4 regions of the Exiguobacterium sp. Leaf187 genome follow, and region 2 is predicted to be linked to each of the others. Evidence: riboswitches for the same ligand, from Rfam matches in the RefSeq annotation. Region 2 holds a riboswitch; each other region holds the start of a gene.
The links. Region 2 has a riboswitch for thiamine pyrophosphate ahead of ASF99_RS04925 (thiamine phosphate synthase). Riboswitches for the same ligand answer to the same signal wherever they lie in the genome.
Positions count from the first base shown of each region.

Region 1: another riboswitch for thiamine pyrophosphate. It lies ahead of thiT (energy-coupled thiamine transporter ThiT); the one in region 2 lies ahead of ASF99_RS04925 (thiamine phosphate synthase).
Region 3: another riboswitch for thiamine pyrophosphate. It lies ahead of ASF99_RS00315 (3-oxoacyl-ACP reductase); the one in region 2 lies ahead of ASF99_RS04925 (thiamine phosphate synthase).
Region 4: another riboswitch for thiamine pyrophosphate. It lies ahead of tenA (thiaminase II); the one in region 2 lies ahead of ASF99_RS04925 (thiamine phosphate synthase).

Region 1 is NZ_LMPR01000009.1:1,022,134-1,025,343, reverse strand. It holds gene rsgA (ribosome small subunit-dependent GTPase A) at 1-758, shown strand, start outside; gene rpe (ribulose-phosphate 3-epimerase) at 761-1,417, shown strand; TPP riboswitch at 1,440-1,549, shown strand; gene thiT (energy-coupled thiamine transporter ThiT) at 1,611-2,171, shown strand; gene ASF99_RS09660 (thiamine diphosphokinase) at 2,173-2,775, shown strand; gene ASF99_RS09655 (amino acid permease) at 2,830-3,210, opposite strand, start outside.
Region 2 is NZ_LMPR01000009.1:197,784-200,993, forward strand. It holds gene ASF99_RS04915 (OsmC family protein) at 143-568, shown strand; gene nagZ (beta-N-acetylhexosaminidase) at 565-1,785, shown strand; TPP riboswitch at 1,842-1,944, shown strand; gene ASF99_RS04925 (thiamine phosphate synthase) at 2,027-2,620, shown strand; gene ASF99_RS04930 (FAD-dependent oxidoreductase) at 2,617-3,210, shown strand, end outside.
Region 3 is NZ_LMPR01000002.1:59,473-62,682, forward strand. It holds gene ASF99_RS00305 (hypothetical protein) at 1-368, shown strand, start outside; gene ASF99_RS00310 (hypothetical protein) at 388-1,470, shown strand; TPP riboswitch at 1,588-1,688, shown strand; gene ASF99_RS00315 (3-oxoacyl-ACP reductase) at 1,824-2,576, shown strand; gene ASF99_RS00320 (LLM class flavin-dependent oxidoreductase) at 2,632-3,210, shown strand, end outside.
Region 4 is NZ_LMPR01000008.1:40,144-43,353, reverse strand. It holds gene abc-f (ribosomal protection-like ABC-F family protein) at 1-392, opposite strand, end outside; gene ASF99_RS02585 (DUF1002 domain-containing protein) at 669-1,550, opposite strand; TPP riboswitch at 1,744-1,850, shown strand; gene tenA (thiaminase II) at 1,925-2,620, shown strand; gene ASF99_RS02575 (hypothetical protein) at 2,672-2,968, shown strand; gene ASF99_RS02570 (glycoside hydrolase family 3 protein) at 2,999-3,210, opposite strand, start outside.

The sequences.
Region 1 (3,210 bases), 820 kb from region 2:
ATGAAGTCGTGCTTCATATCGAAAGTGAGACCGGGTACATTCTCGAAGTGAAGGAGCGGGACAACTTTTTAGTACGCCCGCCTGTCGCGAATATCGATCAAGCGTTGCTTGTCGTCTCGGCGGCAGAACCTGATTTTTCAGCGCATCTACTCGACCGATTTCTCGTCTTGATCGAAGCGAAGGAAATCCAACCCGTCATCCTGTTAACGAAGATGGATTTACTTGACGAAGTCAAAGGACCGGCTGTCCGAGAGGCGATTGCCGCTTACCGGAAGATTGGGTATACGGTCATCGAGACATCAAGTGAGACGTTGACGGGTGTTGAGCAAGTCCGTCCGTTACTTGCTGGAAAAACGAGCGTTCTCGCCGGACAATCCGGTGTCGGGAAAAGTTCATTGCTCAATGCACTGGAGCCCTCTCTTGATTTAGAAACAAGTGCGATCTCGAAATCACTCGGACGCGGACGTCATACGACGCGCCACGTCACATTAATGCCGCTTGCCGAAGGATTGATTGCCGATACGCCAGGTTTCTCGAACCTCGATTTTCCGTATGATATGGAAATCGAGGATGTACGGTGGAGTTTTCCTGAATTCGTCGCTGTACAAGATGATTGTAAATACCGAGGTTGCTTGCATTTGAATGAACCCGGTTGTGCCGTCAAGGAAGCCGTCGAAGCCCAAGAAATCATGTCCTCTCGTTATGAGAACTATGGTATGTTTATAGACGAAATCAAGAATCGAGCCCGGAGGTATTGAAGATGATTAAAATTGCACCATCTATCTTATCAGCAGATTTTGCGAATCTTGAGCGTGATGTCAAAGCAGTCGAAGCAGCAGGCGCGGACTATATCCATTTTGATGTCATGGACGGTCAGTTCGTACCGAACATCTCATTTGGATTACCTGTGCTTAGCAGCTTACGTCAAAAGACGGATATGATTCTCGATGTCCATTTGATGATCGACCAGCCAGAACGTTTCGTTGAAGATTTCGTCAAGGCAGGGGCTGACATCGTGACGTTCCACGTCGAAGCGACGAATCATGTCCATCGTGTCTTGCAACAAATCAAAGCAGCGGGCGCAAAGGCAGGAGTCGTCTTGAATCCCCATACGCCATTATCAACGATTGAACACGTCCTTGAGGATGTCGATATGGTTTTATTGATGACGGTCAATCCGGGCTTCGGTGGACAAGCCTTCATCGAGCGTGTCATGCCGAAACTCGCAGCACTTGCGCAAATGAAAGCAGATCGTGGTCTGACATTTGAAATTGAGATTGACGGTGGCGTCAATCCGGAAACGGCAAAGCTTTGCATCGATAACGGTGCGAACGTTCTCGTCGCAGGGTCAGCAATCTACAATGCACCAGATTATGCGGAAGCGATCACTAGCATTCGTCAAGGGGCTGCCGTATAATAAGAACGAGAAAACGAAATATGATGACCGCAAGGGGTGTCGCTTGAAAAGCGGCTGAGAGGAGTCTTTTAGACTTTAACCCTTCGAACCTGTTCCGTTCAAACGGACGTAGGGATGTGGCGCACGCAGGCAGTACGGCGTTCGTCGTACTGCCTTTTTGCGTCCTCTCGTACAATGAAGGAGGAAAAATAGCATGAAACGGTTACAAATGATGATGGAAATTGCCATCTTCGCCAGTCTCGGAGTCGTCTTTGATTTACTGATTCCATTCAAAATGCCACAAGGAGGCTCAATCAGCTTAGCGATGTTACCGATCTTCGTCATGGCATTTCGCCACGGTGTCGTTGGAGGGGTCGTTACGGGAGCGCTTGTCGGTACGATTCAATTGATGTTCGCTCCACAAGTCTTGACGATCGTTCAACCGATGCTTGACTATACGATTGCGTATGGTGTCGTCGGATTAAGTGGTCTGTTCGCGCGTCAAGTCAGACTAGCCGCGCGCAATGGACAAAAGAAAAGCTTGATGGCGTTCGTTCTCCTGGCGACGTTATTAGGCGCAGGACTCCGTTATATCTGTCATGTCATCAGTGGAATCGTCTTTTTTGCCGAGTATGCCGAAGGTCCAGTCGTACCGTATTCATTGATTTATAACGCGACATACATGGTACCGTCTTACGTTCTTTGTGGTGTCGTTGCGGGTCTTTTATTCACGACTGCGCCACGCTTACTACGTTATTCGGCACGAGGCGTCTGAGATGCGGGCGATTCTCGTCTGTGCCGGTCCGCGAGAAGAAGCGCCGGATTTACGGACGTTTTGTCAGCCAGGTGATTTTATCGTCGGTGTTGACGGTGGTGTTCAGACGATTGAATCGTTTGGGCTGACATGCGACCTGACGATTGGTGATTTTGATTCGCTTGGTTATGTACCAGAAGGGGCAATCGTTCATCCGGCCGAGAAAGATGAAACGGATCTCGAACTGGCACTTCGTACAGTCTCAGAGAAGAAACAGTTTGAGGATACCTTCATTATCGGGGCGACAGGTGGGCGGCTCGACATGACCGTCCAAAATGTATATTTATTGAAGCGATACCCAGAGGCACGACTCGTGACGAAACGAGAAGAGGTACGATACTTGGCTGAGGGAACGTATGCAGTCGAAGCAGGGAGCTATTATTATCTTTCGTTCATTCCACTCGTACCATCGACTTTAAGCTTATCCGGAGTCAAATATCCACTTGATGCACATCCAGTACCGGTCGGAGGTTCCTTGACCGTCAGTAATGAATGGTGTGCGTCAGAAGCGAAGGTAGAGCTCCATCAAGGAGAACTATTGATGATGCGGACGCTTAAGGAATAGCGCAATCATAGGAAAGAGGCCGTGGATGACTCCGCGACCTCTTTTTGTGTGAAATTATTCTTCGAGTTGAGAAGGGGCGACACGGATGTCGCTTTGAGCGGATAGATGTTTTCCTTTGACGAAGAGATGATAACTTCCCCACATGACAAGGAAGAAAGGAACACCAATGTATAGAGCGATTCGTTGATCCGCTTGAAACGCAAGACTGACGAGGACGACGACGTTAAGTGTCAACGAAATCAGTGGTAACACCGGATAGAGTGGTGTCTTGAATTTCAGTTCGGATACATCGTGTCCGTTTCGGACGAACTGACGACGAAATGCAAGCTGAGAAGCAGAGATCGAAATCCAGCCGACTTGAGCCCCGAGTCCGGCTAAGGACAAGAGCCAAATGAAGACGGTATCTTCTGCGAAAAATGCGGTCAGAAGCGATAA
Region 2 (3,210 bases):
GATAGCATGAAACGATTTCGTCGGGTATCGCAAAGCGAGATTTCGGGAAAAGAACCATTATTCGAAATAGCGTGTGAATTTCCAGGCTTGCTGTTTTTTGCGTATACTACAGAAGAAGACTACTTATAAAGGAGTGGAAACGATGCAAGCAACAGTGACATGGAACAAACAGATGGGGTTTAGTGGACAGACGGAATCAGGGCATCATCTGGCGATGGACGCAGCACCCGAAAACGGTGGTGAAAACCAAGCGCCACGACCAACTGAACTGCTACTACATGCCGTTGCCGGCTGTACTGGAATTGATATCGTCTCGATTTTAGAGAAGATGCGCTTGACGATCACCCATTTCGAAATGGATATCGAAGGAGAACGGGCAGAGGACCATCCGCGGCGTTTTACGTCGATCTCGATTCATTACCGGCTTGAAGGTGATCTCCCGGAAGATAAGGTCCGTCGCGCCATCTCGTTATCAAAGGATAAATATTGTTCGGTCTCGCAATCCTTGAACGCTGAGATTTCCGTCTATTATTCGATCAATGGTGTGCGGAGCGAGGATCCTTTGTGAAGAAAGTTGTACTGATCGGTTGTCTGTTGCTTGCAGGGTGTGCACAGGAGACGACGGAACCAACGAAACCATCACAACCGGAAACGAAGCAACCGACAGAAGAAAAGAAACCGAAGCCTGAGCCGACGAAAGAAGAACGACAACAAGCAAAACTAAAGCAGCAACTTAAAGCGATGTCGACGTCAGAAAAGATCGATCAACTGCTCTACATCGGAGTCGCCGGCACAGAACTTTCAGCAGCTGACCGGAAATTGTTACAGACGCATGCGATTGGCGGGGTCTTACTGCTCGGCGGAAACATTACGTCGGAAGAGCAACTCTTGACGTTCACGCGTGCGATTCAAGAGACGAACCAAAAACCGTATGCGTTCGTCGGGATTGATGAAGAAGGCGGACGGGTCAGCCGGGTACCGGATCAACGATTACGGTTACCGACGAGTCAACGGATAGCGCAAGGAGCAGATGAAGTGAAAATGGAAGACGTCGGACGTACGCTCGGACATTTGTCACAATTTTATGGTTTCAACATGGACTTCGCGCCGGTCCTTGACGTCAACAGTAATCCGAACAATCCGATCATCGGCGACCGTGCGTTAAGTGCTGATCCGAATACTGTCGCGACGCTTGGTACGGCCCTGATGCACGGGATGCAGGAGACGGGAACGATTCCGGTCGTCAAACATTTTCCCGGTCACGGCAATACGAGTGTCGATTCCCATGTCGGGCTACCGAAAGTGACGGCATCAAAGGAAGAATTGAAGCGGACGGAACTGTTACCGTTTAAAGAAGCGATCCAAGAGGGCGCCGAGATGGTAATGGTCGCCCATATTCTCTATCCCGCGTACGACGATACGAATCCGTCCTCGCTCTCAAAGCCGATCTTGACTGACCTCTTGCGTCAGCAACTCGGATTCAACGGTGTCATCATCACGGATGATCTCGTCATGGGAGCGATCACGAAACAATATGGTCTCGCAGAAGCGGCACGTCAGTCGCTCGTCAATGGAGCTGATATGGCGATGTTTTCAGAGGCAGGTGCTTACGCAAAAGTTCATGCTGAAGTGATGCAAGCCGTCAAAGACCAAACGCTGACGCCGGAGATGCTCGATGCTAAAGTAATGCGCATCCTGAAGCTAAAGCAGACGTATGCCGACAGCCAAGAGCAACAGCGACCGACGAAATCGGAGCTGATTCAGCAAGTGGAAGCGCTCAACTAGGACTAGCGAAGCAAAGCGACTCATGCTAGACTAATGGGGCAAGCCAATTAAACACGAAAAGACACTAGGGGAGTCTCCCAGCAGACTGAGACGGAAGTATCCGGACCCTTTGAACCTGATCTAGTTCGTACTAGCGGAGGGAAGTGGCTCGAAACCCTAGATATCCTTAGCGCTTCAGCGCATTTTCGGACCACTCCCTTCAACATCGGGAGTGGTCCTTTTTCGTATGGAAAGGAAGAACATGATGCGTTTACATCTGATTTCGACGGGATCCATTCATCCGCTTGACGAAATAAAGACCTTTCAATCACTTCAACCCTATACGGATCAGCTGCATCTACGTGAACCGAACTTATCGGCGGCAGAATTACTTGATCTGATTGAAGCACTCCTTGGGCATGGTTATTCGCCTGAACAGTTAACGGTTCATGACCGGGTCGACGTCGCCCATGTCGCCGGCATCGGTGTGCAGCTGACGCGCCGTTCCTTGCGTGTCCGCGATGTGCGACGTCATTTTCCGAATCTCGTCATCGGGAAATCGGTCCATTCACTAGCAGAGGCACTGGCAGCAGAAGCGGAAGGAGCCGACCGACTGCTGTACGGTCATATTTATCCGACAGCGTCGAAGCCGGACGTGCCACCACGAGGGATCGACGCATTAAAGCAAGTCGTCACCTTCACGACGAAACCAGTCATTGCGATCGGTGGGATTACACCAGAATGCATGCCTGAAATCGCAGCGACCGGTGCAACCGGAATCGCCGTCTTATCGGGTATTCTCGGCCAATCGGATCCACTCGCCGCCGTCAAGCGTTATCAGGGGGTTCGCGTATGACGAATCACATCATCATCGGCGGTGGAGTCATCGGTTTGACGCTTGCTTACGGTCTCGCCTGTCAGAATGAATCCGTCGTCGTCTTAGAACGTGGAACATGCGGACAAGGGACAAGCCGAGCGGCTGCCGGGATGCTTGCGACCGACATCGAGCTGAGAGCGGAATTGCATGCACTTGCCGCACGTAGTCGTCGTCTGTATCCGCTGCTTGCACGTCGTCTCAAGCGAGAAACAGGTATCGATTGTGGGTACCGGGAACAACCGTTTTTGTTGAAACGTAAAGGACGCGAGCATCTGTTTCCAGCGGTCGGTCAAATCGATCCACGACGACTGACGACTGCATTGATGTATGCCTTACACGCACGTGGCATATCGATTGAAGAACAGGTGGAGGTCACACGCATCGAAGAGAACGATGACTTCATTAGGATCGAATCGAATGCGGGAACGTGGACCGGACGAACGGTGACGGTCGCTGCCGGACGGGGTTCGCAAGCCTTGCTCGATACAGCTGACATTTCGATCGCGACATATGGGGTCAAAGGGGAATGTCTCGCAGTCCGTCTCGCGGGTCAGCCGTTACGCTCGATT
Region 3 (3,210 bases), on a different contig from region 2:
GGTTACTCCCGGAACATTTACAAGCAGCGTCCAAAATCATCGGGGAGTCAGCTGCGTTGAACATGCTCTATACCTTCAATGTGATCGATACATTCGTCATTCTAGCGCTCGCACTCTTCGTCATCACGATGGTCTTCTTGTTCGTCTTGACGGAGCGGTCCTATCAAAAAGGGAAAGCTTTGCTGACGATCGCAAAGGATGTAGCGCTCTTGATCGTACCATTCATTGCATTACGTTACTTATTTGATTTGACTAGCATGCTCATTCCGAATCAACAGGTATTCGTCTATCTTTCCTTTATTCTCATCTATTTTATATATATAAGTTGGAAATGTGTTCGACTACTGAACCATAAAGTATCTATTTAATCATTAGAAGGAGGAAGTCATGAGACGATATAAGGAAATGATCATCGTAGGAAGCATTGCTGGCGTCACCTTACTCAGTTATTTTGGTTACGCTGCAAGCATTAAAGGATCGGATTATGAAGTCGAGAGTATACGAAAAGAAAATGCAGATGCTCTTAAAAAAGTAAACATCGAGATTGAAAATGGAGACATCAAGCCTACTCGATACAATATCCAATTGGACGGTCAAATTCATAGTGAGTCGCAGAACTATATCACAGGGTTGTTCAATAGCTATGCTGCAGACTTCCCTGCTGATTTCTATCGATTTCTTTCTAAGGAAGACGTATTTACTAGTGAAATGGGCTCGCGAACATACGGAATTGAAGTAAAGGCATCTCAGTTGAACTATCATTCTTATGACAGAAGTACACAGAAACAGTTTAAAAAGACGCTTTCTCATCGTTTAACGGTACCGGATCGTGAAATGGCTGACATCCGTGTCTTTCATCAAGACGGCATGAACGTATACGTCCAACGGGATGATCATGGAACAAAGGAAAAATCGACGGTGTTATTACTCAACCTTGCAAAAGGAAAAGTGGAGCCGCTTCAATCCGAGCAACTTAAGACTAATCAAGAACGTCATTATGTAGCAGTGAACGACTATGGAATTGTCTATCGTGAAATCGCATATGATGCGGAAGGGGTAGAAAAAGATAGCGCTTATTATCTAGATAACGGCAAAGGCATCAAACGAATCAAAGCACTTGATGCGTATGCAGCGGAAGGGAACTTTAATGCTGCTGAAAACAGCCAATCACTAATTGCTTACGGAGCATCTGACTCAGAAAAAAGTAAAAGTATTAAATGGAGCACCTATGACTTTAAAACAAATCAAGTCAAGCAACATAAAGTGGAAGGGCAGCATGCTTATCGCTTCAATGGCTCCTATACGATGATTGCGCAGGGAAAGCTATACCATATCGCTAATATCAATGATTCAGATTTCCAAGTCACGGTAGTCGATACGAAAAATGAATCGATTTCGTATCAAGGAATCATCAAAGATAAAAATGCTAAAAAGAATCGTTTGGTACAGGATGTCACTGTATCGGAGTAATCGTGATGGACTCATGATTCACCTCGTTTACTCGCTTCATAGAATACTAGAAATGAATTTATCTGTCAGAATCATTGACAGGGGTTTTCAAGACCACTACAGTGAAGATAACTTAAATAGAATCACTAGGGGTGTTATTAAACTGAGATGAGTAGCTACTCAAACCCTTTGAACCTGAACTAGGTCGTACTAGCGTAGGGAAGTGTAAACTCTGATGAACAAGCGGAGACGATGATATCGTTCTTTGCTATGTGATTATTTAGACGTGCGCAACTTTCCTTTTGGAGAGTTGCGTTTTTTGTTTACTAACTTCGCTATTTAAGTTGCAAAAATGGATGAGGGAGTGGACAAGAATGAGCAGAACAGTATTAGTGACAGGAAGTAGTCGAGGACTTGGGGCGACGATTGCAAGGGTGTTAGTGCACAACGGATTTAAAGTGGTGATCAATTACTTTAAAAGCAAGGATGCGGCAGAACAACTTGTGAGCGAACTGGGAGTAGAGAATGCAATTGCCTTGTATGCAGATGTCACGAAGCGGGAAGATGTCGAGAGCATGATGCAATCCGCAACAGCACATTATGGTCAAATCGATGTTGTCGTGAATAATGCGTTAGTAGACTTCAAATTTGATCCGGTTGCGCAAAAATCGTTTATCGATTTAGAGTGGGAAGATTATCAAAAGCAACTGGATGGAACACTTAAAGCAGCGTTTCACATCATTCAAAGTGTTCTGCCACAATTTATAGAACGACATAGCGGTAGTATCATCAGCATTGGAACAAACCTCTATCAAAACCCAGTCGTTCCTTATCATGAATACACAACAGCAAAAGCAGGTCTGATTGGCTTTACTCGAAACCTAGCCGCGGAGTTAGGTCAATATGGCATAAACGTGAATGTCGTCTCCGGTGGGTTATTGAAAGTCACAGATGCGAGTGCTGTGACAACCCCTGAAGTATTTGACTTAATTGCCCAATCGACCCCGTTGAAAAAAGTGACGAGCCCAGAAGAAGTGGCTCAACTGGTTGCCTTTTTGGCATCAGAAGTAGCATCTGGGATTACCGGTCAAAACGTAACAGTCGATGGTGGGTTAACGATGAATTAAAGCGGGCGTTTTAAAAAATTCTCAGCTTGTAAGAGAAGGGATTCGTGAACAGAAGATGACGAACAGAAATCAGTTAAATATCGGCGTTTTGTTATATGGATGTGGTCATCACCAAGCCGCATGGTTGATGCCTGATTCTGCAATTGAAGAAATCGGAGAGAGTCGCTATTATCAGCGTTTGGCTCAAATAGCGGAAGGCGGATGTTTAGATGCGGTATTTTTTGCGGACAATCAATCCTTTCCGGCTACCAATGCGACAGATTTACCTGCCTTTTGGTTGGATCCTTTAATTAATCTAACGGCTATTTCTCAAGTGACGGATCATATAGGATTAGTCTCTACGATATCGAGCACGTTCTCCAATCCGTATACAGTAGCAAGGCAACTTCTAAGCCTTGATCACGTAACGAAGGGGAGGGTAGGCTGGAACTTAGTGACCTCGATGACAGATTGGGAAGCACTAAACCACGGAATGGATGCACTTCCACCGAGGGAAGAGCGGTATAAAAAGGCGGACGAATTCGCTACATTGATGGAGAAGCTATTTTTATCATGGGATCATGCGGCTTTTCTCGCGGATCGATCAACTAACCGATTGATTGAGCCTGAAAGAATCCAACCCATCCATCATGCC
Region 4 (3,210 bases), on a different contig from region 2:
TGTTCGAACGCATTCGTCGCTTCCGCATATCGTGCGAGTAACGCATCAAGATTCTCTGGTGCTGTCGCCATCATTTGCTCCAACTGTTGCATCCGAGAACGGATCGCGAGGATGTCTTCAAACGCTGTCCAAAGGACGTCGAGTCCGGTCATCGTCTCACTATAAACAGGAAGTTGTTCCAAATAGCCGATCGTCAAACCGCTCTTTTGATAGATGACACCACCGTCCGGTTGCTCAAGGCGAGCAAGCAAGCGGAGTAATGTCGTCTTGCCACTCCCGTTTCGTCCAATTAGACCGACACGGTCGTGTTCGTTTAAGAAGAGGGAAACATCCGTTAAAATTGTCTCGCCTCCGAATTGTTTGGTTAGGTGTTGAATGTCGCAAATCATCATAGTAAGTCGATCCTTTCGCGCGCATCAAAAAAAGGAGAGCGCAAATAGCACTCTCCATCACGTGTGAAAGATGCGCTTTGCTGTATTTTTCAATCATGAAGTTCTAAAAAAGGGCAGACGGGTGCCTTAGAACGCCATTCCATGAAAAATCGCGCGCAACAGATACAATTGTTCCATCAACCAGTGTTTGCACGCGGCAAAGTCCATCTTTTCACACCACCTTTCGTTTCAGATACATCTAGTTTACTATTTTTTTGTCAGTTACGGAAGTCTGAATTATTTGAACACACCCGCGATTGAACTGAAGAAGTCACTGAGTCCATCAAATAATTTAGCGAAAAATCCTTTCGTTTCTTCTGAAGTTGCGAACGCGTGGATGTCTTGTCCCGCATTTTTCAATCCACTCTCGATTTGTCCCCAGTTGATGTTCGCTTGCTCCATTTGATTGAACAGATTCGTCAGCCGGTCCATTTGTGCGTCAGACAACTGGATATTGTTGTTTTGAATGACTTGGACGATCAGATTTTCGATTTCGACTTTGGTTTCCGGTTTTTGATTGGCGATCTCAGCCTTGATCTCATTCATCAAGTCAGCCACCTTATCCGTTCCGACCGTTTTTCCAACGTCTGATGTGACTGATAATTCTTGCTGTGCTAGATCCTTGCGTTCGTCACTTAACTTTATCCCGGTTTCAGCGGAAGTTTGATCGTACGCCTTCATTATTCCTGTCAGTGCCGATGTCCCGGTCACCTTGTAAGGGGAAGTAATCGTGATGTCGGCATCTTTGACACCCGCTGTGACGAGAGCGTTGAGATACATATCCTTCGTCACCCATGTGATGTTTTCCGTCGAGACGGAGAGTCCATCTCCTTTTTCCGTCAGTTCGATTTTAGCCGACGAATACATGTTGCCGCCTTTTTGCGACTGTGGGATGTTTTTCCCGAGATATTTTTCCTCGTCAGCAGAAGTGGCGATGATCGGTGTGATCCCTTCCGGTGCATTGAGACGTGAAAGCACCCATGCTTTATCTTTTGCGCCGAGCGACTCCCCGAGTGTGACGATCGTCTTATCGACGACTTGTTCGGCGGATGCGGCTGTTGGGAGTAATAAAGCAGAAGCGATAACGGCTGATGCCATGATTTTTGTTGGTGTATGCATAATGAAATCCTCCAATTGTAAGTAACAGAATGAATTATAGTATCAGGTACTAAAGTTAGTGTACGAGAACGAAAGAAGTTCGGAATCGGTCTGCAGATGGAGACGATATCCGTCTTCTGACACTCCATAGTATAGCGAAAAGGAGACAACTTGACTTCCGTTTTCAGCATGCTATAGTGAATTTGAATCGAATAATGACCACTAGGGGAGTCGGTAGACCGACTGAGACGAACGAAGACGTTCGGACCCTTTGAACCTGATTAAGTTCGTACTTACGGAGGGAAGTGGCGTCAAGTCTTGTTCTTCTTGCGCCATGCCCGTGTGTTTCGGGGTGGTGTTTTTTCGTTTCATAACTAAACGAGGAGGATGAGATCATGACATTCACACAAGAAATCAAACAAGCGGCACAAGCGTATTGGGATAGTAGTTTTACGCACCCATTCGTACAAGGAATCGGGGAGGGGACGTTACCGCTCTCGAAATTTCGGCATTACGTCATGCAGGATGCCTATTACTTAAAACACTTTGCGAAGATTCAAGCGAAGGCAGCGTCAAAAGCAGACGACTTCGCGACGATTGCGACACTTGCCGAGCATGCTACTTCGACTTACGAGGCAGAGTTGAGCTTACATCAATCATTTTTTGAGCCGCTCGGTATTACGGAAGCAGATCTTGAAGCATTTGAACCGGCACCGACAGCATATGCGTATGTCTCGCACATGCATCATGCGAGTGAAGGAACGCTCGGTGAGACGATTGCTGCCATCTTGCCATGTTACTGGTTGTATTATGAAGTCGGGCAACAATTACTAACGTGTACACCGGAAGAAAAAATCTATCAGCAATGGATCGACACGTATAGCTCGGAATGGTTTGAAAAGGTCGTCTTTGAACAGATTGCACGGCTTGATGCGCTGGCGGAGCAAGCGAGCCCGACGGAACGCGAGCGGATGAAACGTCATTTCGTGACGAGTTGTTACTATGAGTTACTCTTCTGGCACATGGGGTGGACGGAAGAGACATTTGCGTCAGTTTACGAAACGATTCCAGCACGAGCGGTATCTTCTTGAATCACTAGATGGTAGAATTAGGAATACCATTTAGTGAGAGTAGGGATTGGAATGGAAATCATCGTGATCGCACTTGTGATCCTCGCGGCATATGCTATGCAACGAATGCTTGGTAAAGTCAAAGTAAGATTTGTAGGACTTATCATCCCAACGTTGATCGTGTTATCCGGTATATCCGCATCGACTCGAAACTTTAAGGTAGCGTATAGCATGGGAAGCTATATTTCTGCTGTTCTTGTCATCGTCGTCTATGCACTGCTGACTTATTGGTTATACCGCGTCTACCATCGTGCGAAAGAAGAAGCTGAATATCCGTATCAATCATTAAAAGACCGAGGCATCCTTTAAGGAGCTTCGGTCTTTTGGTGTATCACGTCATCATTTTTTCCAGTTTTTAAAGCCGTCACCGAATTCGAGATGCAGTTGATCGGTAAAGACACCGTTCTTAAAGACCGGCACATCAACCGGTAAAGTGCCTTGCGGTTTGAACGTTCCGAAGATTGCTCGGATACCTGCAGGCAGGTTCGGTCCCGCTGATTTTAGATTGCCTGCTTCGGAGTCTGGACCGTTTGGATCACCTTTGAAGCCAT